Regions from separate parts of the Bacillus sp. C1 genome, predicted to be linked through region 1. Evidence: predicted binding sites of a transcription regulator. Region 1 holds the regulator's gene; each other region holds the start of a gene.
What was found. Region 1 encodes Rex, which represses fermentation and respiration genes when NADH is low (regulators of the CRP and FNR family bind a similar motif). Its sites were predicted from a motif close to TTGTGAAATATTTCACAA; they were not measured.
Positions count from the first base shown of each region.

Region 2: a site for Rex is predicted at 2,395-2,412, ahead of ACX5JI_RS10250 (formate/nitrite transporter family protein). Genes of this name have one in related genera too.
Region 3: a site for Rex is predicted at 3,597-3,614, ahead of pflB (formate C-acetyltransferase). Genes of this name have one in related genera too.

Region 1 covers NZ_JBTMZT010000024.1:1,604-14,323, reverse strand. The annotation lists gene ACX5JI_RS26145 (sensor histidine kinase) at 1-511, opposite strand, end outside; gene ACX5JI_RS26140 (response regulator transcription factor) at 495-1,196, opposite strand; gene ACX5JI_RS26135 (NCS2 family permease) at 1,341-2,666, opposite strand; purine riboswitch at 2,797-2,898, opposite strand; gene guaA (glutamine-hydrolyzing GMP synthase) at 3,056-4,594, opposite strand; purine riboswitch at 4,756-4,857, opposite strand; gene groL (chaperonin GroEL) at 5,028-6,662, opposite strand; gene groES (co-chaperone GroES) at 6,700-6,984, opposite strand; gene ACX5JI_RS26115 (CPBP family intramembrane glutamic endopeptidase) at 7,416-8,159, shown strand; gene ACX5JI_RS26110 (YdiK family protein) at 8,163-8,357, shown strand; gene ACX5JI_RS26105 (redox-sensing transcriptional repressor Rex) at 8,382-9,011, opposite strand; gene ACX5JI_RS26100 (ABC-F family ATP-binding cassette domain-containing protein) at 9,196-11,121, shown strand; gene tsaD (tRNA (adenosine(37)-N6)-threonylcarbamoyltransferase complex transferase subunit TsaD) at 11,398-12,414, opposite strand; gene rimI (ribosomal protein S18-alanine N-acetyltransferase) at 12,414-12,720, opposite strand, start outside.
Region 2 covers NZ_JBTMZT010000002.1:736,479-742,391, forward strand. The annotation lists gene ACX5JI_RS10235 (LutC/YkgG family protein) at 1-232, shown strand, start outside; gene ACX5JI_RS10240 (prepilin peptidase) at 346-1,068, shown strand; gene ACX5JI_RS10245 (cyclic-phosphate processing receiver domain-containing protein) at 1,114-1,425, shown strand; gene ACX5JI_RS10250 (formate/nitrite transporter family protein) at 1,459-2,310, opposite strand; gene ACX5JI_RS10255 (TerC family protein) at 2,783-3,580, opposite strand; yybP-ykoY riboswitch at 3,656-3,827, opposite strand; gene ACX5JI_RS10260 (hypothetical protein) at 3,831-4,040, shown strand; gene ACX5JI_RS10265 (alpha/beta-type small acid-soluble spore protein) at 4,179-4,364, opposite strand; gene ACX5JI_RS10270 (MaoC family dehydratase) at 4,551-4,994, opposite strand; gene phaP (polyhydroxyalkanoic acid inclusion protein PhaP) at 5,096-5,620, opposite strand; gene phaQ (poly-beta-hydroxybutyrate-responsive repressor) at 5,663-5,913, opposite strand, start outside.
Region 3 covers NZ_JBTMZT010000005.1:186,715-192,627, forward strand. The annotation lists gene ACX5JI_RS16965 (nucleotide sugar dehydrogenase) at 1-793, shown strand, start outside; gene ACX5JI_RS16970 (UDP-N-acetyl-alpha-D-glucosaminuronate decarboxylase) at 790-1,755, shown strand; gene ACX5JI_RS16975 (glycosyltransferase family 2 protein) at 1,748-3,292, shown strand; gene pflB (formate C-acetyltransferase) at 3,725-5,913, shown strand, end outside.

The sequences.
Region 1 (12,720 bases):
TAGGTGAAAAAGCGATAAATTCTTTTCTTGATCTTTCAATGTCATTATTATTTGAATAATCAATAGCAAATGATGTCGCATTACGAATTGTATTATGCAAATTAATTTGTTCTTCTTGCGCCTGCTTCGTTTTATAAAGAACCTTACCACTTTCATCCGTAATTAATACTTTGAAACCTCCATGCCCCAGCTCTAAGTTTTGATTTTCCGTCTCTATCATATTTCGCAAAGCTTCTACCTTGTTTTCTATAGCCATCATCTCTGCCATACTTTGAGCTTTACTATTAATTCGCAACATACCGTCTCTATAATTAATTTGAGCATCTCGATTTGCATCCTCAAAAACAGGCGCTACTATCTTCGTCGATACAAAAAGTCCTAATAATGCACAAGCAACAAAAGTAGTAATAAGTTGGATTCGTATGCTCCTCCGAACACTCTTTACTATCTTTTTAATCAATCCTCTTATTTTCTTATATATATAGGTAAAAGGCCTAATTATCTTTCTCAATCTTATACCCCACTCCCCACACCGTTTTTATATAACGCGGTTTTCTCGGATTCTCTTCAACCTTCTCACGTATTTTTCGAATATGCACCATTACAGTATTATCAGATTGAAAGGATCGTTCATTCCAAACCTTTTCATAAATTTGCTCAGCACTAAAGACTATACCTGAATTACGAGCTAGCAATTCTAAAATTGAAAACTCTCGTGGTGTTAGTTTTACCTCTACATCCATAACAGTCACTTCATGTGTCGCTACATTTATTTTCATATCTCCAACTTCAATCTCACTTTCATTTTGAACGATGAATCCATTCATTTTCATATATCGACGAAGATGCGATTTAATTCTTGCTATAAGTTCTAACGGATTAAATGGTTTCGTGACATAATCATCCGCTCCTGTTGTTAAACCTAAAATTTTATCCATATCCTGCGTCTTCGCGGATAGCATAATAATCGGCATTTCTTTCGCTTCTCTTACTTTCATACACATATGAATCCCATCAATTTTCGGCATCATAATATCTAATACAACTAAATGCACTTCATTCTTCTCTAATATCTGTAATCCTTCTGCTCCATCCCCAGCTTGCAATACTTTATATCCTTCGTTCTTTAAGTAAATCGCAATTAAATCCCTAATTTCTTTTTCATCATCTACAACAAGTATTGTCTCTTGTGCCACAATATCGCCCCCAAAGCTTTTAAAGTCCCTATTTCTTATTATAAGAAAACTTCTGAAGAAAAACGGAACGAAATCCTTAAGATTTTCTGAAGACGCAAAAAAGATCTAGACTCCCATTAAGTCTAGATCTTTCAAAAACCCCTTTTATTTACGAACGTAGATGAAGTATAGTACGAATAAAACTCCCATTACATACATAATTGGATGAATTTCTTTACGGCGGCCACTTACCACCATCGTAATCGGATAGAAGATAAATCCAATTGCAATTCCCGTTGCGATACTGTACGTAAGCGGCATAGAAATAATCGTAAAGAATGCCGGTACTGCAATCTCAAATTTCTTCCAATCAATTTCCCCTAAAGATGAAACCATCAAAATCCCTACAATAATTAAAGCCGGAGCGGTTACAGCTGGTGTTACGACACTTAGTAATGGCGAGAAGAACAGCGCTAACAAGAAAAATCCTGCTGTTACAACCGCTGTAAATCCCGAACGGCCGCCTGCTGCTACACCTGCGGATGATTCAATGTAAGACGTTGTTGTAGATGTACCAAGAATCGCACCAATGACAGTTGCAATCGCATCTGCAAATAATGCTTTTCCTGCACGTGGTAATTTGTTATTCTTCATTAATCCAGCTTGATTCGCAACTGCTACAAGCGTACCTGCTGTATCAAAGAAATCAATGAAGAAGAACGTGATAATAACAATCCCCATTTGAACAGTGAAGATATCTCCGAAGTGACTCAGCGCCACACCGAACGTAGGTTCCAGACTTGGGATTGCACCCACTACAGCTTTGGGTGTATCAATTAATCCTGTTGCTACTCCAAGAACTGCTGTAAGAATCATCCCGTAGAAAACTGCTCCATTTATCTTTTTAATCATTAAAATAATCGTAATAACTACTCCGAAAATCGCAAGCAATGTTGTGCCCTTTGTTAAATCTCCTAATCCAACAAGGACCGCATCATTCTTTACTATAATCCCAGCATTTTGAAAACCAAGGAAGGCGATAAACAAACCAATGCCTGCTGCTACCGCAAATTTTAATTCTGTCGGGATCGCATTAATAATTTTTTCACGAATACCAGAAGCAGTAAGAATAATAAAGATAATACCTGACATCAATGTCCCAGCAATTGCTGTTTGCCATGGAATCCCCATCGTTAACACTGCTGTGTAAGCAAAGAATGCATTGATTCCCATACCTGGCGCTAATGCAATTGGATACTTCGCAAAAATCCCCATAATTAACGATCCAATCGCAGCTGCTAATGCCGTAGCAACGAATACCGCTCCTGGATCCATTCCTGTTCCGGCTGGTAACCCTTTAATGTTTCCTAGCGACAGTGTAGCAGGATTGACAAAGAGCACATAAGCCATAGATAAAAATGTCGTTAACCCTGCGATAAACTCAGTTTTATAATTCGTACCGAGCTCATCAAACTGAAAATAACGTTTCATTCTACGTTTCCCCCGTTATATGATTACTCGTCGTACTCCTCCCTAGCCCTCTTTTATCCATAAAAATAAAAAAGGCTTCCATTACATATACATGGAAGCGTTCTGTAAACAAAGGCAGAGAGTTCCCCTTACCTTTATTAAAACGCCTCGTAGTCAAGCCATTTACGGTAGCTAGGTAGAAACTTTCGGGCCATATCCCCGATATTATACGACGGCTATAATATTCATTTTTCGTATCAATTACATAATCATATTAACTCACATATAAGTATATGTCAATTTAAAAACGAACATTTTTAAGTTTAACCTTACTTTCGTTCGTGTTAAACAAAAAAGATCCATCTATATACGCTATAGATAGACCTTTTTCTAGAAAATTTGATTTTATACTATTCCCACTCGATTGTTGCAGGTGGCTTACTCGTTACATCATACACGATACGGTTAACGTGTTTTACTTCGTTTACGATACGTACAGAGATTTTCTCCAATACGTCCCAAGGGATACGTGCCCAGTCTGCTGTCATACCATCGATTGATGTTACTGCACGGATACCTACTGTGTAATCGTAAGTACGCTCGTCACCCATAACACCTACGCTACGCATACCAGGAAGTGCAGTGAAGTATTGCCAAATTTCACGATCTAAACCTGCTTTTTTGATTTCCTCACGTAAAATCGCATCAGATTCACGAACGATTTCTAATTTTTCTTCTGTAATTTCGCCTAATACACGGATACCAAGACCAGGACCTGGGAATGGTTGACGCCATACGATTTCATCAGGAATTCCTAATTCTGACCCTAATACACGTACTTCATCTTTAAATAATGTGTTTAAAGGCTCAATTAGTTTAAATTGCATATCTTCTGGAAGTCCACCAACATTATGGTGAGATTTAATTGTTTGTGCAGTTGCTGTCCCACTTTCAACAATGTCAGTGTACAACGTACCTTGTGCTAAGAAGTCCATCCCTGCTAATTTAGAAGCTTCATCATCGAATACGTAAATGAATTCATTACCGATGATCTTGCGTTTTTGTTCTGGATCTTCTACACCTTTTAACTTGTTCATGAAGCGTTCTTTCGCATCCACTTTAATAACGTTCATGTGGAAGCCTTCGCTAAATGTTTTCATAACACCTTCCGCTTCACCTTTACGAAGTAAACCGTGGTCAACGAAAATACATGTTAATTGGTCACCGATTGCTTTATGAATTAATACTGCTACAACAGAAGAGTCTACACCGCCACTAAGTGCGCATAGTACTTTTTTATCTCCAACAGTTTCACGGATTTTTTCTAATTCTACTTCGATAAAGTTTTCCATGTTCCAACCTTCAGAACATCCACATACACCGAATACGAAGTTTTTAATTAAATCATTGCCGTGCTCTGAGTGACGTACTTCTGGGTGGAATTGTACACCGTATAAGTTTTGTGCTGCATTGCTCATACCAGCAATTGGACAAGATTCACTTGTTGCATCTACTACGAATCCTTCTGGTAAACCAGTTACTAGATCACCATGGCTCATCCATACAACTTGCTCTTCCGGAAGATTTGCATATAATTTTGATTCGTTCTCTACTTTCAGAACTGCTTTTCCGTACTCACGATGATTTGCGCGTTCTACTTTTCCACCAAAGTGTTTTGTCATAAGCTGCATACCGTAGCAAATACCAAAGATCGGCAAACCTAATTCAAAGATTTTTTCATCACAGTGGAATGCATTTTCACCGTATACACTATTTGGTCCACCAGAGAAGATGATACCTTTTGGATTCATTGCTTTAATTTCTTCTGCAGTAATTGTATGTGGATGAAGTTCACTGTATACACCGAACTCACGAATTCGACGTGCAATTAACTGATTGTATTGACTCCCAAAATCTAAAACGATAATCGTATCGTGCTGTTTCTTCAAAATAATCACCCCAACGTTAGTTCTCGTATATAAATATTTTCACCAATTTGGCAAAAAGCATTACCAATATAATAAAAAAAGCCAGTCCTCCGCCCTCAGTCTCATAACAAAGAAAAGGCAGGGGTCTGACTTTATAAAGATAGTATTCCGCTCTTTATAAATATAAGACACTCTGCCTTCATAGTCAGGTTGTTTACGGTAACCCGGTAGAGACTCTCAAACCATATCATTGAGGATATATGAAGGATTGTTTTATATTATCTTCCTAGATTCTAACAATGAAGTATCAATACGGTCAAGAGAGAAAGCGACAAAATTCTACAGAAATTATTTTCTGATTGCGATGAGACCTTTATTCCTGTAATTTTTCTGCCGTATACGCAAAAAAACATCCACCTCTATATAGAGATGGATGTTAAGCTGACGAATGAAATTACATCATTCCGCCCATACCGCCCATGCCCATGCCGCCCATGTCAGGCATTGCTGGTGCATTTGGTTCTGGCTTGTCAGCAACTACAGCTTCAGTTGTTAAGAACATTGCTGCAACAGATGCTGCGTTTTGAAGTGCAGAACGAGTTACTTTTGCTGGGTCTACGATACCAGACTCAAGCATGTTTACCCATTCGCCTGTTGCTGCGTTGAAACCAACGCCTACTTTTTCGCCTTTTAAGCGCTCTACAACAACAGACCCTTCTAGACCAGCGTTGATTGCGATTTGGCGAACAGGCTCTTCTAATGCACGAAGTACAATGTTGATACCTGTTGCTTCGTCGCCTTCAGCTGCAAGGCCAGCTACTTTCGTGTATACGTTCATAAGTGAAGTACCGCCACCTGCAACAATACCTTCTTCTACTGCTGCACGAGTTGAGTTTAGTGCATCTTCAATGCGAAGTTTACGCTCTTTCAACTCAGTTTCAGTTGCTGCACCTACTTTAATTACTGCTACGCCGCCTGCAAGTTTCGCAAGACGCTCTTGTAATTTTTCACGATCGAATTCAGAAGTTGTGTCTTCTAATTGCGCACGGATTTGCCCAATACGTGCTTCGATTTGTTCTGTGCTTCCTACACCTTCAACTACAGTTGTGTTTTCTTTCGTTACAACAACTTTACCAGCGCGTCCTAAAGATGCAACTGTAGCAGATTTTAAGTCGCGTCCTAATTCTTCAGTGATTACTTCACCGCCAGTTAAAATCGCGATATCTTCTAACATTGCTTTACGACGGTCACCAAATCCAGGAGCTTTAACAGCTACTACATTGAATGTACCACGAAGTTTGTTCACTACTAATGTAGCTAAAGCTTCGCCTTCTACATCTTCTGCAATGATAAGAAGTGGTTTACCTTGTTGTACCACTTGCTCTAACACAGGTAAGATTTCTTGAATGTTAGAAATCTTTTTGTCAGTGATTAAGATATATGGATTATCAAGAACTGCTTCCATTTTGTCAGAATCAGTAATCATGTAAGGAGATGCATATCCACGATCAAACTGCATACCTTCTACTACATCTAATTCTGTTGTGAATCCTTTAGATTCTTCTAATGTAATAACGCCGTCGTTACCAACGCGCTCCATTGCTTCAGCAATTAATTTACCTACTTCTTCGTCAGCAGCAGAAATAGCAGCTACTTGTGCGATAGAAGATTTACCTTCGATTGGTTTAGAAATCGTTTTTAATTCTTCTACTGCTGCAACAACAGCTTTTTCAATACCTTTACGAAGGCCCATTGGGTTTGCACCAGCTGTTACGTTTTTTAAACCTTCACGAATCATAGCTTGTGCTAATACAGTTGCAGTTGTTGTTCCGTCACCAGCTACGTCATTTGTTTTGCTAGCAACTTCTGCTACTAATTTTGCGCCCATGTTTTCGAATGCATCTTCTAATTCAATTTCTTTTGCGATTGTTACACCATCATTTGTAATAAGTGGTGAACCGAATTTTTTCTCAAGTACAACGTTACGACCTTTTGGTCCAAGCGTTACTTTTACTGCGTCTGCAAGAGTGTCGACACCGCGAAGCATCGAACGACGTGCTTCTTCACTAAATTTAATATCTTTTGCCATAATATTTGACCCCCTTGGATTTTTTAAATGTATATAATTAACCGATAACTGCTAAAATGTCACTTTCACGTAAAATCAAGTAGTCTGTACCTTCGTATTTCACTTCAGTACCTGCATATTTTGAGAAGATGATAAGATCGCCTGCTGCTACCTCTAAAGCAACACGCTCACCATTTTCAAGCACTCGACCAGTACCTACTGCAATAACTTTACCCTCTTGTGGTTTTTCTTTTGCAGTGTCTGGTAATACAATACCACTTGCTGTTTTTTCTTCTGCTTGAACAAGCTCAATTACAACGCGATCACCTAATGGCTTTAGCATGAACAATAACCTCCTCATTTTCCTATGTAAGTTTTCCTTATTAGCACTCAATCACCTTGAGTGCTAACACACTTATAATAATAAATAATCTAATTTTCTTTTGCAAGTAAAAAAATCATAATTTTTTCGCAAATTACTCTATAAGCTTTTCTATATAAGCATTCTTGTCTGTATTATTCAATTCTCATTTTTTCTAATTACAGCCTTTGCGATATGAATCTGCGTTTCTACTTATCGTATGTTACAATATGAAAGACACCCTAAGTTGTTTTCTCTATACATACAACTTTTTCCTGTCTGCTATTTCATTTTCAAATAAAAATTTACAAAAAAATCATAATATGCATTCACATGATGTATCTTCGGGTGGGTATTTACATGCTATCCTCCCCTATCCCATACACTAGAGTTAGAAAGGATGGTTAAACCGTTTGAAAAAACAATATTGGTGGATTATAGTTACATACATTCTGATGCAGTTATCAGGCATTGTTGGATTACCACTTCTTCTGAAAACTGGACTATATGATAACAGGGGGTTCACTAGAGAAGAAAAACTACAAATACTAACTGGACACTGGGCAATCATTAGCTTTTTCATCGCATTATGCATTGTACTTTTGCTCCTCAGAACAGACATTCGCGATCGGCACTTAAATACAAAACGTGCTACTATTCCTGCCACAATTGGCTGGATCTTTATTGGTTTCTTTTTAGCTCTCTTTTCTCAAACGATTGCAGGTACAATCGAAATGCACTTACTAGGCATAAAGCCAGGTTCTGAAAATACAGCACAGTTAATGGATATCGCAAGGACGACACCTTGGTTCCTGATTGTTATATCAATAATCGGTCCTATTTTAGAAGAGATTGTCTTTAGAAAAATCTTATTTGGTACACTTTATAAAAAATTCAACTTCTTTATCGCTGCAATTATTAGTTCCCTTGTGTTCGCAGCAATTCACTTTGATTTTACGCATCTACTGGTCTATACTGCCATGGGTCTTGTATTCGCCTTCTTATATGTGAAAACAAAGCGAATTATCGTTCCTATTATGGCTCATGTTGCAATGAATACATTAGTTGCAATCACTCAAGTAATAATAAGTAACGATCAAATACAAGAAATGATTAAAAAAGCAGAGCAAATGCAAGGATTTATCGGAGGATTTTAAAATATGAGGAACTCACCATTGTTCATGTCAGCACTGTATTTTCTTCTTGGATGTGTCTTTACACGTTATGCAATCACGAACGTTACAGATACAATCTGGAACTTTTGGACACTGCTGTTTGCTGTTATGGCGACAATTGACTTTAATTTGGCACTTCGACTTCTCTTAATAAAATTCACAAAGAAAAAGCCACAATAAAACGCAGAGGGATTCCTCTGCGTTTTATTGTGGATAATTTTTCAAAAAATAAACTAATGTTTGTAATTCTACAGCTAAATCAATATGATGAATTCTTATATTTTCCGAAACATTTAATCGTGCTGGTGTAAAATTTAAAATCCCATGTATATTTGTTTCGGCCAATCGATCTGCTACAGTTTGTGCAACAGTAGCAGGTACTGTTAATATTGCCACTTGTATATCATTTGTTAAACGCTCTTCTAATTCGTCTAAATGATATACAGGGATTCCTCCGATTTCTTTTCCAACTTTCTCTTCATTGACATCAAAAGCCATTTCAATCTTTGTATTATTATTTTTCGTGAAATTGTAATGTAAGAAAGCGGTCCCTAAATTACCTACTCCAATAAGCGCTACACGTGTTATATCATCTTGATCGAGCGTTTCCCGGAAAAATGATAGTAAATAATTCACATTATATCCATATCCCTTTTTCCCTAACGCTCCAAAATATGAGAAATCTCTTCGAATTGTTGCCGAATCTACTTTTACAGCCTCACTCAATTCTGCTGATGAAACACGTTGCTTACCAGAAAGCGATAAGTTTTGGATAAATCGATAGTATAGAGGCAATCTTTTGGCAGTGGCCTGTGGAATCTTCTGCTGATCCATGTAATCTCTCCTCTCTTCCTATCTTTGTTCATAGACTGAAAACAAATACAGAAGTTTAGCACTTATGACTTTCCTTGTATAATAGAGAAAAGACTTCTCTCTTTATTTTAAACTATACACTATTTTTAGTATGATTGAGAAATATAAACATGGCAAAGTTAAGAAATTAGTTGAGGTGAAAACATTGATTTTATTACAAGTGAACGGGCTTTCAAAATTATACGGTGCTGAAACAATTCTTGCAAACATTAAATTGGAAGTTCAAACAAAAGATCGCATTGCACTCGTTGGTCGAAATGGTGCTGGAAAATCTACATTATTAAAAATAATTGCCGGCGAATTATCCCACGATGGTGGAGAAATTATAAAACCGAAAGATGTTTCGATTGGGTATTTAGCCCAAAATACTGGTTTAGAAACTTCTTTAACAATTTGGGATGAAATGCTTACCGTCTTTACACATCTAGAGCAAATGGAAAAGAAACTTCGAAGGTTAGAACAGGAGATGGGTAAAGAAGAGAACTTTTCAAATGCTACTACATACGAAAGATTACTCGCTGATTATGATCAATTACAGTTAAACTACAAAGATCAGGGGGGGTATCAATATGAAGCTGATATTCGCTCCATTTTAAGTGGGCTTGGTTTTCCTATCGAAACACACCAAACAACAATTTCTACGTTAAGTGGTGGTCAGAAAACGAGACTTGCTCTTGGTAAACTACTATTAACTAAACCAGATTTACTCATTTTGGACGAGCCAACAAACCATTTAGATATCGATACACTAACATGGCTTGAACAATATTTACAAGGCTATCCTGGCGCTATTTTAATCGTCTCCCATGATCGCTACTTTTTAGATAAGCTTGTTACACAAGTATATGAAATTTCTAATAAAGAAAGTAGACGATATGTTGGAAATTATAGCAAATATTTAGATTTAAAAGCTGCATTATATGAACAAGAAATGAAACGTTATGAAAAACAACAAGAGGAAATTGCTAAGCTGGAAGACTTTGTTCAAAAGAACATCGCCCGTGCTTCTACAACAAAACGTGCTCAAAGCCGCCGTAAGCAATTAGACCGAATGGAATTACTAACTAGGCCCTTAGGTGACTCTAAATCTGCATCGTTCCACTTTGACATCGAAAAACAAAGCGGAAATGACGTATTACAGGTAAAGGATGTTTCAATTGGGTATGACAAAGAAGCAGTTATCGAGCATGTAAATATGCGTTTGACCCGAGGAGATAGTGTCGCACTAGTCGGTCCAAATGGTATTGGAAAATCTACATTATTAAAATCGATTGTGAATAAGTTGAAGCCGTTAAGGGGAGAAGTTTCTTTCGGTTCAAATGTATCCATTGGATACTATGATCAAGAACAGGCAAACTTAACATCATCTAAGCGTGTTTTAAACGAGCTATGGGACGATTATCCGTTAGAACCAGAAAAAGAAATTCGCACGATACTCGGTAACTTTTTATTTACAGGGGACGATGTATTAAAACCCGTATCTTCCCTAAGTGGTGGTCAAAAAGCACGATTAGCTCTGGCAAAATTGATGATGCAAAAATCTAATCTACTCATTCTCGATGAGCCAACAAACCATCTTGATTTAAATAGTAAAGAGATTTTAGAAAATGCCCTAATTGATTATCCAGGAACTCTTTTATTCGTTTCTCATGATCGCTACTTTATTAATCGTGTCACTACTACAGTTGTTGAGTTATCAACAGATGGCGCACAAGAATATTTAGGTGACTATGACTACTATATTGAAAAGAAAAATGAAATGATTGAACGTGCGGAATTTGAACAACAAGAAGAGAGTACACCAGCTCAAAAGACAATTGCTCAAGAAAAATTAAACTATCTTGAAGAAAAAGAACGTAAGAAGCTAGAACGCCAACGTGCACGGAAAATTGAAGAAATTGAACAAAATATCGCAAAGTTAGAAGAAGAAATTGCAGAATTAGAAGAAGAACTTTGTCTCCCTGAAGTATATGCTGACTATGAACGAGCTAGTGAAATTACAACAACAAAACAAGAAAAACAAGAACAATTAGAAAAATTCATGGCGGAATGGGAAGAATTACACGTATAACCCCTATATATTTATATAATGAAAAAGGTAGTTGAAAACCATTCAACTACCTTTTTATTTTTCAATACAAAAGATATTGTCGAAGGTCTGACCTCAATAGCATTATCCACAACCTTATACACATATCCACCTTTATTATATAAACATAAAAATAACTTTTCAACATTATCCACAATCACTACAAAAGTTATACACAATTAATATTCACAACAAAACCCATATTATCAACAGATAATACGGGTTTTATCCACAAGTTGTGGTTAAATATGTGCATAACTAAGCTTCAATATCTAAACCTGGGTTTGCATTTAAAGCCAATGTTGCACGTTTTCCTTGTTCGTATGCAATTGTGCCTGCTGCTGCAATCATCGCTGCATTATCTGTGCATAAAGATAGTGGTGGAATAATTAACTCAATATCCTCTTTCTTAACAAACTCTTCCTCGAGCTGAGCACGAAGTCCTTTGTTCGCCGCAACCCCTCCAGCAAGAAGTACTTGTTTTACACCGTACGCTTCTGCTGCACGCACCGCTTTTGTTACCAATACATCTATTACACTTGCTTGGAAGCTAGCCGCTAAATCCTCTGGCGCGATTTCTTCCCCGCGCTGTTTTGCGTTATGCACAGTGTTGATAACTGCTGATTTTAACCCACTAAAGCTAAAATCATACGAATCTGACTCTAGCCATGCGCGTGGTAAATCAATTGTTGGCTTTCCTTCATGAGCAAGACGATCAATATGAGGACCACCTGGATATGGCATAGATAATGTACGTGCAACCTTATCATATGCTTCACCTGCTGCATCATCTCTCGTTTCTCCAATCACTTCAAATGAACCATGTTCTTTCATATAAACAAGCTCTGTATGTCCTCCAGACACAACAAGTGATAACAACGGAAATTGTAGTTCCTTTACTAATCGATTCGCATAAATATGCCCAGCGATATGATGAACACCAACAAGAGGGATATTATGAGCGAAGGCAACGGCTTTTGCTGCATTTACACCAATTAAAAGTGCTCCTACTAGCCCCGGTCCTTCCGTCACAGCAATTGCATCAATATCTTCAAATGTAATATTCGCTTCTTTTAATGCCTCTTCTAATACAACTGTGATTTGTTCTACATGATGACGTGATGCGATTTCCGGCACAACACCGCCAAAACGTTTATGGCTTTCAATTTGTGAAGCGACAACATTCGCCACTATTTCTGTTCCATTTTTCACCACTGCTACAGCTGTTTCATCACAGCTCGTTTCAATACCAAGTATAATCGTGTTTTTTTCCATTATATATTCACCCACATTACAAGACCATCTTCATAATTGTCTGTATAGTATCGTTTACGAATCCCACCATTTTGGAATCCATATTTTCGGTATAACTGTTTCGCTACTTCATTTGACACACGCACTTCAAGCGTCATTGTTTTTGCTCCCATTTCTTTTGCTTGATCCATTACTTCTTTTAGCAAAGCATCTCCAAATTTTTGACCGCGATATTCTGGCAAAATGGCTATATTCGTAATGTGCGATTCATCAATAATAATCCACAATCCACAATATCCAATTACCACATCATCTTTTTCTAGTACG
Region 2 (5,913 bases), on a different contig from region 1:
AGGGCGTTCTTTACATTTCTTGCCTACAATTTATTTTGCAATCATTCCACGTGAAACAATCGTGCCGCGTATTACACAAGCGGTTCAGGATATGAATATGCGTGTAGAGAATGGAAATACGGTAGCATCTTGTATCAATTTCATTACAGGTCCAAGTAACTCCGCTGATATTGAAATGAATCTTGTTGTAGGTGTACACGGACCATTAAAAGCATATTATTTTGTAGTGTAAAACGGAGAAAAGCAGGCCAAGAAATGGCCTGCTTTTTTATTAGAACAAAGATAATACAAAATGGAAGTACCGCACTCTTTTTGTTATATTTCTTAGGGAAAGGAGAGGATGGTATGACATTTTATTTATATGCCTTTTTAATAGGAGCAGTGCTAGGTTCTTTTTATACAGTTGTAGCAGTGCGTATACCGAGTGGACAATCCATTATTACGCCTCGTTCTTATTGTCACCATTGCCGCCTTACTTTAGGGCCAAAAGAACTTATCCCAATTATTTCGTTTTGTTTGCAAAGAGGGCGCTGCGTTCATTGTAAAATGAAAATACCTGTTACGTATACACTTTTTGAAGTAATAACAGGGGGGGCATTTCTTTTTTTTGCATGTGTGATTGGAATGGAAAAAGAACTTGTTTTTATATGGACGTTACTTTCTTTGCTCATTATTATTACAATGACAGATTTGTTTTATATGGTAATACCAGATAGAATTTTAGTCTGTTTTGCTTGTTTATTTGTAATAGAACGTATATTTATTTTACCTGCCCCTTGGTGGGATAGTTTGATTGGCGGAGGAACGATATGGATTGTACTATATCTCGTTCAACGCATTTTTCCGAACGGACTTGGAGGCGGAGATGTGAAATTACTTTCTTTACTTGGATTTCTAATAGGAGTTAAGGCAATTGTTATTGCGTTGTTTGTTGCTTCTAGCATGGGACTTTGTTTTGTTGGAATTGCGATTTTATTAAGGCGAATGAATCGAAAACAAGCTTTACCATTTGGACCGTTTATTGCATTTGGAACAGTATGTTATTTGGCGATGCTATATTTAGGGTAAGGGGGTACTTTCCCTGCAAATAACAAGAGAAGGGAGAAGGGGAAACTGAACGTATATATGGATGATCAAAGAACGAGTCCGGTCGGTTATGTTTTAGTAACAACGGTAGAATGGGCTTTGAAAATGGTTAGAGACTATGATGTGAGTATTCTATCTCTTGACTATAATATGGGGTGGCGTCAGAAAAATGGTTTTGATTTTTTAGAAGTTTTTTGTAAGGAAGGCCTTCATGTACAGGAAATTCATTTGCATACAAATGATTCAATTGGTATGCAGTACATGCTAGAGCGAATAAATAAAGGGAAAGAAGCAGGAGATATTTCCACACATATACAAGTGAAGTGCACGGGAAGTTAAAAAAGTTCCAATGAAATCATTGGAACTTTTTTCTTAATGTTTTATATGTGCTTGTAAAGGAATAATTTCTTCTTGTTGAACAGTTTCTAGGTTGTCTTCTGCCATTTTAGATGCTGGATTTTTTAGAGTTAAATAATGATATACCATACCAACGAATACAGATCCACCAACAATGTTACCGATTGTAACGGGAATTAAGTTATGGATAGCACCAGCGAAAGAAATTGTATCAGGATGTGGTGATAGTAAAGCTAAGGCGAATAATGATAAGTTGGCGATGCTATGTTCATAACCAGATAAGAAGAAAGTAAAGACAAGAAACATTATTACTAGTATTTTTGCTGTATCTCCTTTTACTTGAGAAGGAAGGAAACATGCAAGGCAGACAAGCCAGTTACATAAGATCGCTTTAAAAAATAATTGCATTGTCGGTGTTCCCATTTTTACGCTAATGACTGTGTTGATTAAATGACCATGGTTGATTGATTCGAAAATACCAGTGGCATAAAACAATAATGCAAAAAATACGGCACCTGCTAAGTTTCCGGTATAACAAGCAAGCCAATTTCGAAGTGTATCGCCAATTGTTGTTTCTTTTCGCAAAGTTGCAACTGTAAAATACATTGTATTTCCTGTAAATAACTCAGCTCCGCCATATAAAATTAATATAAGTGCAATGCCAAAAAACATAGAAGTTGTTAAATAGGTTGCAGGTGAATTTGCAACGTTAAAGAAATTCCCTAATTTAAAACATAGTACAATAACAAATCCAATATAGACGCCAGCTAGTGCTGCACGAATGAAGTATTGCATCGGATTTGTATCCAACATTTGTTTCTTTTTTTGTGCAAGTTGTACAACGTAAACCAATCCTTGTTCTAGCATAAGTAATACGCTCCTTTAGTACATCGTCTGTAAGTACCCTTTATATGATTAAAGTACACGTATTTACTCTTCCTTTCAATAAGTTTGTGCAATGTTTCACAAAAAGGACATACAATCCAAATGAAAGCGTTAACAAACAGTAGTATAATACCATATTTTTGTAAAAATAGAGGGGGGCGTGTTTTTGTCGTTTTTTGTTGGTTAGTCGATATCCTTTGTCGAATCGCTGATATATTGTGAGAAACGGTCGATATATTATCAGCCCTCACCAATCGGGCATTTAGGGGTAGCCCGACTCCCACCTATCTTCTTCGCATTTCTCTGAATCTTGAGGTGGGATCTTACTGCCCGTTAATGCGGGGTGAAATTTCATTCACCAATTTATATGAACCAACCTCGTCATCTCAATATGTTTCTTTTTATCTTTTTCCAGCACTTCTTTTTTTCCATGGCCTGAAAAAAAGCGCTGTTGTTACAGCGCTTTTTCGTCCAAATTCTTTTGTGTTGTTTGCATATTCGTATCTTTTGAGAAAAACCAACCGCCAGCAGCAATTCCGATTAATACAATCCAAAATCCAATTTTCCATGGAGCGGATTCTGGGAAAGAGTGTGGGATAACGCCTAAAGCTGGATGTGCTAAAGTGTAAACAGCTAATTTAACACCAACCCAACCAACGATTAAGAATGCAGCTGTTTCTAAGCCAGGTTTGCGTTTCAATAATTGTACGAAAGCAGATGCAGCAAATCGCATAATAACTAATCCGATTAGACCGCCTGCAAAAATAACAAGGAATTGTCCTGTATCAAGGCTACCAATTGTACCAAGACCTGTTTTTGGCAAAGTCATCGCTAATGCAACTGCAGCTAAAATAGAATCAACAGCAAAGGCAATGTCAGCAACTTCAACTTTAAATACTGTCCACCAAAAGTTTTCTTGTTTTTTCTTCGTCTCGTTCTCTTCCGTTTCCTCATGTTGATTCTTTTTAACGTATGTTTTGAATAAATGGTTACCAGCGATAAACATTAAGTAAATCGCACCTATTGCTTGCACTTGCCATACGTCGACTAAAAAAGAAATAATAAACAACGATCCAAAGCGGAACACGAACGCTCCTGCTAAACCGTAAAATAATGCTTTTTTTCGTTTTTCTTCTGGCAAATGTTTTACCATAATAGCAAGGACTAGTGCGTTATCTGCTGCTAAAATTCCTTCTAGCGCAATTAAAATAAGTAACACCCAACCATACTCCAATAATAATGATACATCCATGTACATTCTCCTCTCATTTGTATAAATCTTAAACAAGTGAAGAAATTCCCCACTGTTTAGTTTCCCCATACTCCTGCCTATCGACGGTGGAAAAGAATGCAAAAAAGACCTCTGCCGTTGATAGGCAAAGGTCTTGCTAGACATATGTAATGAAAATGCCAACAAAGCCGGAAGAACTAAGTTCTACGTAATGACGACTTTGTTTCCAAGAATATATTCTTGGACGCTACTCCCCTTTGGAGATATGTTATTGTATTTTCATTATATGGGTGATGTGAAAGTTTGTCAACCTAGTAAAATGGAAAATTGGCCAAATAAGGTAAATGCTTATCCAGTGTCAACAACAACGAGTCCTGTAATTGTAATGGTAGAAATAGTTGTGAAAAAAGCATCTATTCAAGAAATTAAAGTTGTAGTAGTGATAGGAAGTTTTAACAAATATGTGCAATGGCTAGGATAATAAAAGATTATGTAAGTACACGGGGTGACTCCATTTTAGTACTGATTCATATTTTTTCTTTCGGCATGTTCTTTATAGTATGTCAAAAAGGGAAGTGGGCAGAATATATCTGCCCACTTCAATCCATTATTTATAAAATTATCCACGTAACTGTTGTTGAGCTAAGGAAACAAGACGTTTTGTTACTTCGCCACCGACAGATCCGTTAGAACGAGAAGCTGTATTAGAACCTAAACTTACACCAAACTCTTGAGCAATTTCATATTTAAATTGTTCTAACGCTTGCTCAGCACCAGGAACAAGTAATTTATTCGTTTTTACCATCAATAACACATCCTAAATCTATATTCCAGTTTATTTGTTGTTAATCAGCAGAAAAGGGCTGCGTTGCTGATATAAGCCCACTGTATAAACTGGTATCATTAGTGTATGTGTTATGTGTTTGGGCATACACGGAAGTAATCGGTGAGATTAGAAGTTATTGGATACGAAAAAAGAGTAGCGATTTTGCTACTCTTTTTTCATTATTGTCGCTGTACCTTCGACAACGATATCATTCAATTGATTATATACATTTGTTTGTAATGTAATAATTTTTTTATCATCACGTTTTTTTATAACTTCAGCAACTACCCGCAGTGTATCACCAATTTTTACAGGTGCACGAAATGATACGTTTTGTGATAAATAAATTGTATTTTTCCCAGGCAATTTTGTTCCGAGAACGGTAGAAATAAATCCTGAAACAAGCATACCGTGTGCAATTCGTTCTTTAAACATCGTCGTTTTTGCAAAAGAGTCTAAAATATGAATAGGATTTACATCCCCGGTCAATTTTGCAAAATTGATAATGTCTTCATTCGTAATCGTTGTCGTTAATGATGCTTGATCGCCAACTTGAATCTCATCATAATGAAGCTCTGGAACAGATTGCGCTTCTTGAAATGGATTCATTTTTTCCTCCTTCTTTTCCATATCGAAAAATGTAAGCCATCTTGATGTAATGGGCGGAAGAAAGAGTTTAGTTTGTTCTGCGGTAAGCTTCCACATTTTCCTTACTTGATGGAAGTAAATAGATTTTTTGAGTTTTCCTCGAACTTTTTTACTAGTTCCAGTTGTGTAGATTTGAATTCTTCCAAAAAACCCTCTAGTTGTTTTTGAACCTCATCACGTTGAAGCTGTTGTTGTTCAATGAATTGTTTCGTTGTTTCTTCAAATTGGCTGCTCGTTTGAGTAAGAATTGACAAAGATGTTTTTGATGGAGAAACAGTAAGTTGATGCATATGATTAGAAAGTTCGTTCCACTTTTCTTGCCAGTCATTAATTTGTTCGTTTAAAGAGTTTCCTGTAAATTGTTTCACATATTCTGTATATTGGTTATTAAATTGAGTAGTGAATTGTTGTAGTTCTTTTTCAAGTTCATCTACCCCTGATGTTAATTTATGCAAAGCATCCTGCTGTTGTTTCAACGTTTCTAAAGTAAGCTGCTCAAATTGTTTCCCTGCTGAAGAGAAAAGGGAAAGAGAATGTGACCAATTTTTCCAAAATGCATCGACCAGTTCGTAAGGTTTAGTTTCCATGGTTTGACCTCCAAATATTTTTTTGCATATTGTGAACGCAGATTATTCTGCTGTACCACCAGGTGAAGATGAAGATTTTTTTTCATCCTTTTCTGGAGAAGTAGAAAATGGAAAGAATGCATTGGTGTATAACGTGAAGAATGTTCGTAGCATATTTTGATAATGTTCAAAAGAAGTCGCGCATGTTGCTAAATATTGCTCCCCATATTCTGTTAAAGAATAAATTCGCTTTGCTGGCCCTCCGTCACTTGTATCCCAAGTAGAAGAAATAAGATTTTCTTTTTCTAACTTGC
Region 3 (5,913 bases), on a different contig from region 1:
TTATATTGGCTATTCTCCTGAACGAATAGATCCAGCGAATGATCAATATACAGTACAAACAATTCCAAAAGTAATTAGTGGTCAAACAAAAAAATGTAGAGGAAAAATACAAAATCTGTATAGTCACGTATTTGATACAGTAATTCCAGTTAGTTCTCCAAAGGTAGCGGAGATGTGCAAAGTGTTTGAGAATATTCAGCGTTTAGTTAATATTTCGCTTGTGAATGAGCTGGATATATTATGCGGGAATTTGAAAGTGGATTTTCGTGAAGTACTTGAAGCAGCTGCGACAAAACCGTTCGGTTTCACACCATATTGGCCTGGGCCAGGAATTGGTGGACATTGTATTCCTGTTGATCCGTTATATTTTCAATGGAAAATAAGCCAACTGGGATTATCAAGTCAATTGATTGAAGCAGCTCATGTTATTAATGAAGAGATGCCAGGAGAAATTGTCAAAAAAGTGAAAGGTGTGATAGGGTCTCCTGCGACTGTTTTTATTGTTGGGATCGCTTATAAGAAAGATGTGAATGATTTAAGAGAATCGCCAGCCCTTCCGATTATTCAATTATTAACGAAAGAGGGATATAAGGTGCAATATTATGATCCTCATATTTCCTCTGCAGAAATTGGAGAAATCATCTATCAGTCAGTTCCATTAGAAGAAAAGGTATTAAAAGAAGCTGATTGTGTTTTAATTTTAACAGATCATTCTAGTATTGATTGGAAGTTATTTGAAGGATTACCTCATGTAGTAGACACACGAGGTATCATAAAGAAGGTGAATTTATGAGTAAGCGTTGTTTAATTACAGGTGGAGCAGGATTTATTGGATCTCATTTAGCAGAAGAACTTCTTAAAAGAGGGCATCAAGTAACAATAGTTGATAATTTTTATAAAGGAAAAAATAAATTTCATTTAGAGCTAATGCAGTCTATTCCAATTATTCCAATTAGTATTTTAGATAAAAGTGAAATTGATGAATTGGTAGGTCAACATGATGTTGTATTTCATTTAGCAGCCATTTTAGGTGTGAAAGCGACAATGGAAAAAAGCATAGAGTTGATTGAAACAAATTTTGATGGAACACGTAATATTTTACAAGCTGCATTAAAAGGAAAAAAGAAAGTTATTTTTGCATCTACTTCTGAAGTATACGGAAAAGGAAAACCACCTTTTTCAGAAGAAGGTGATCGCCTATATGGTGCAACATCAAAAATACGCTGGAGTTATGCACTTTGTAAAACATTAGAAGAAACGCTGTGTTTAGGGTATGCGTTACAAGGGCTCCCTGTCACAATCGTTCGTTATTTTAATATTTATGGTCCAAGAGCAAAGGATGGTCCATATGCTGGAGTCATTCCAAGATTTGTTCGTGCGGCATTGCAAGGTGAAGATATTCTTGTATATGGGGATGGAAAGCAGACACGCTGTTTTACGTATGTAAGTGATGCGGTAGAAGCAACAATTTGTGCAATGAATGAGAAAGTAAATGGAGAAATCATTAATATCGGTTCCGACAATGAAAAAAGCATACAAGAAGTAGCACAAGATGTTCAAAGATTCACGAATTCTTCTGCAAAAATCGTGCATATTCCATTTGAAAAAGTATATCCGCATGGTTTTGAGGAGATCCCGAATAGAAAACCAAATGTAACAAAATTAAATGAGGTATTGCAATTCCAACCTAGTGTGTCATGGGAACAAGGATTGAAGAAGACGATTGAGTGGTTTCGTGAGGGATATCATGGCTAAATCATTATCTGTTATTATTCCGGTGTGTAATGAAATTGATAGTATTGCTGATGTTATTCATTCTGTCCAACTTTTACAGCCGTTAGAAATTATTGTAGTAGCGAATGGGTGTACAGATGGTACGGATAAAATAGCTGGAAATTTAGGATGTACAGTTCTTGTATATAAAGAAGCACTTGGAAATGATGTTGGCCGTGCCATTGGTGCGAAATGTGCAAAGGGCGATGTTTTATTGTTTTTAGATGGGGATTTTGTGATCAAAACTTCTCAATTACAATTATTTCTCAATCCAATTTTGTATGATCAAGCGGATGTAGTGCTAAATAATTTTGATGCATTATTTTCAAAAAAACAAAGGCCGCACTCTATTACTGTATGGCGTCAAATCTTGAATGCAATGTTGGAGAGAGCAGATTTAAAAATTGATTCCATTTTATCGGTTCCTCATGCATTTACAAGAGAAGTAGTACAGAGCATAGGGTATGATGCTTTAGAAAATCCGATTGTAGCACATGTTCGTTTATTGCAGAACAAATGGAGGATTAGCCGTCATCATCAAATAGATGTAATTACCCCAAATAAGTTTCGTCCTGCCGAGCATGATGCTTACGGAACAAATCTTTCTCATGCAGAACAAAGAATGATTGGTGATCATATAGAGGCAATAGCAGGGTGGATAGAAATACGAGATACACGTGGTGGGTATTGTGATGGGAAAAGAAAAAGAGAGAGCATTTATCATACTTTAGAGTTTGCAAAGTTTTATCAGGGATGGGGCGTACAATCGAAATTATATAAAGGAAAACAGTTATCTATTGTTATTCCTGTACAAAATGAGGAAAGCACGATAGGTAAGGTGATAGAGGAAGTTCGTAAAATTGAACCATTAGAGATTATTGTTGTTGTCAATGGATCTTCAGATAAGACGGCAAGCATTGCTAGAAAAAATGGGGCAAAGACAATTGTGTATGAAGAGGCGCTTGGGAATGATGTAGGTCGTTCGATGGGTGCATATTTTGTCAAGGGTGATATTGTTCTATTTATAGATGGAGACTTCATTATCCCAGCACGTGATCTATATCCGTTTGCTAAAGCAATAGCAGATGGAAAAGATGTTGCCTTAAATGATTTAAATCATTATTTAGATTTACGAATTCCACTTCATCTTGTAACAGCATTTAAATATGCAATAAATCTTGCATGTAATCGAAAGGATTTAGGTGTGGGTTCTCTTATTGCTGTTCCGAATGCATTTAGTCGTAAGTGTTTAGATGGCATAGGATATGATTCTTTATTATCCCCATGTGTCGCACAAATAAAAGCGATTCTCTCGGGCTTTGAGATTTCGTGTGTAAGCCGCATTGATGTAGATGGGATGAATCGTATTCGTCCCAATCAACATTTCTCACCGATAGGACATCCTCCAGCCGTATTACGAATCATAGGTGATCATATAGAAGCGATAGATCAATTGGTGGAGATAAAAGGTATTAGAGGTGGATTTCATGATGGAGGAAGAAACAGAAAGGCACTATAATTTTTGGAACTCTTTTTTGTAGGGAAGAGTCTTTTTCCATCTTAGTTTTGTTATTATTGTAAATTAGGCATTAAAAGTAAGTCGTATTCACTATGAAAAGAAGTGTACCAAACAGGTACACTTCTTTCTATTCTGTTTCAAAAAATATAACAGAATAAGATATAAGGGTATTACAGTTTAAAATGGGTATGACTCTCTATCCTACAGAATAGGATTCGATTATAAGGATACCAAAAAAATACAATTAAAGGAAGAGGTAATTTTAAAGAGTTTAAAATGAATTTAACACTATGTGCATAGTACTTTGCTCAACATTTCACAAACATGTCACAACTATCTCGTTCGCTTTTTCAAAAAAGTAGTATTCTAAATGTATAAGCTGTTATATAAAAAATCTTAGTCCTGTACTAATCAAAAATGGAGGAGATTAGGATGACTCAAGTATTAGAAAATGTAAAAAACGCATGGACAAACTTTAAAGGTGAAAAGTGGAAAGTAGAAATTGATGTTCGCGATTTCATTTTAAATAATGTAAACGTTTACGAGGGGGGCGAATCTTTCTTAGCGGAAGCAACAGAAGCAACGAAACAACTTTGGGATCAAGTAATGGATTTAACAAAACAAGAACGTGACAATGGTGGCGTACTTGATATGGATACAAGCATTGTTTCTTCTATTACATCTCATGGTCCTGGATATTTAAATAAAGATATTGAAAAGGTAGTTGGTTTCCAAACAGATAAACCATTTAAACGCTCTTTACAACCTTATGGTGGTATTCGTATGGCAGAGCAGGCTTGTGAATCTTATGGATATGAAATGGACAAAGAATTAAGCCGTATTTTCAGAGACTGGCGTAAAACGCATAATCAAGGTGTATTCGATGCTTATACTCCTGAAATGAGAGCAGCTCGTAAATCTGGTGTTATTACAGGTCTTCCAGATGCATATGGCCGTGGACGTATTATTGGTGACTATCGCCGCGTAGCATTATATGGTGTTGATCGTTTAATCGAAGCGAAAAAAGAAGATTTAAATTTAACTGGTGGTGTAATGAGCGAAGATACAATGCGTTTACGCGAAGAATTATCTGAGCAAATGCGTGCACTGCAAGAATTAAAACAAATGGCAGCTTCTCACGGTTTTGATATTTCTAAACCAGCAACAAATGCACAAGAAGCATTCCAATGGTTATACTTTGCTTATCTTGCAGCAATTAAAGAACAAAACGGGGCAGCAATGAGCCTTGGACGTACTTCAACATTCTTAGATATCTTTATTGAAAGAGATCTTGAAAATGGTACATTAAATGAAGAAGCGGCACAAGAGATTGTTGATCACTTCATTATGAAATTACGTCTTGTGAAATTTGCAAGAACACCTGATTACAATGAATTGTTCTCTGGTGATCCAACTTGGGTAACTGAATCTATCGGTGGTATTGCCCTTGATGGTCGTCCATTAGTAACGAAAAACTCATTCCGTTTCTTGCACACATTAGATAACTTAGGACCAGCTCCAGAGCCAAACTTAACAGTTCTTTGGTCTAAACAATTACCACAGAACTTTAAAAACTACTGTGCGAAAATGTCTATTAAAACATCTGCAATTCAATATGAAAATGATGACATTATGCGTGCAGACTATGGCGATGACTACGGTATTGCTTGTTGTGTGTCTGCAATGAGAATCGGTAAGCAAATGCAGTTCTTCGGAGCTCGTGCAAACTTAGCTAAGACACTATTATATGCAATTAATGGCGGTATAGATGAAAAATCAAAAGAACAAGTTGGACCTGAATTTGCACCTATCACTTCTGAAGTATTAGATTATGAAGAAGTTATGCATAAATTTGATATGACAATGGAATGGCTAGCAGGTTTATATTTAAACACATTAAATGTTATCCATTATATGCACGATAAATATAGCTATGAGCGTATTGAAATGGCACTTCATGATACAAATGTTCTTCGTACAATGGCAACAGGTATCGCTGGATTATCTGTAGTAGCTGACTCTTTAAGTGCAATTAAATACGCAAAAGTAAAACCAATTCGTGATGAAAATGGTATTGCAGTTGACTTCGAAATCGAAGGTGATTTCCCTAAATATGGTAACAATGATGATCGCGTAGATGAAATTGCAGTAAATCTTGTAAAAACATTTATGAACAAGCTTCGTAAACATAAAACATACCGTAATTCTGTTCATACAATGTCAATCTTAACGATCACATCTAACGTTGTATACGGTAAGAAAACAGGTAACACTCCAGACGGTCGTCGTACTGGTGAACCATTTGCGCCAGGTGCAAACCCAATGCATGGACGCGATACAAAAGGTGCATTAGCATCACTATTATCTGTTGCAAAATTACCATATGAAGATGCACAAGATGGTATTTCTAACACATTCTCAATTATTCCAAAAGCGCTTGGTAAAGAAGATGATGTACAAGTTAAAAACTTAGTATCTATGCTTGATGGATATGCAGTGAAGGAAGGGCATCATTTAAATATTAACGTATTTAACCGTGAAACATTAATGGATGCAATGGAACATCCTGAAAAATATCCACAATTAACAATTCGTGTATCTGGTTATGCTGTTAACTTCAT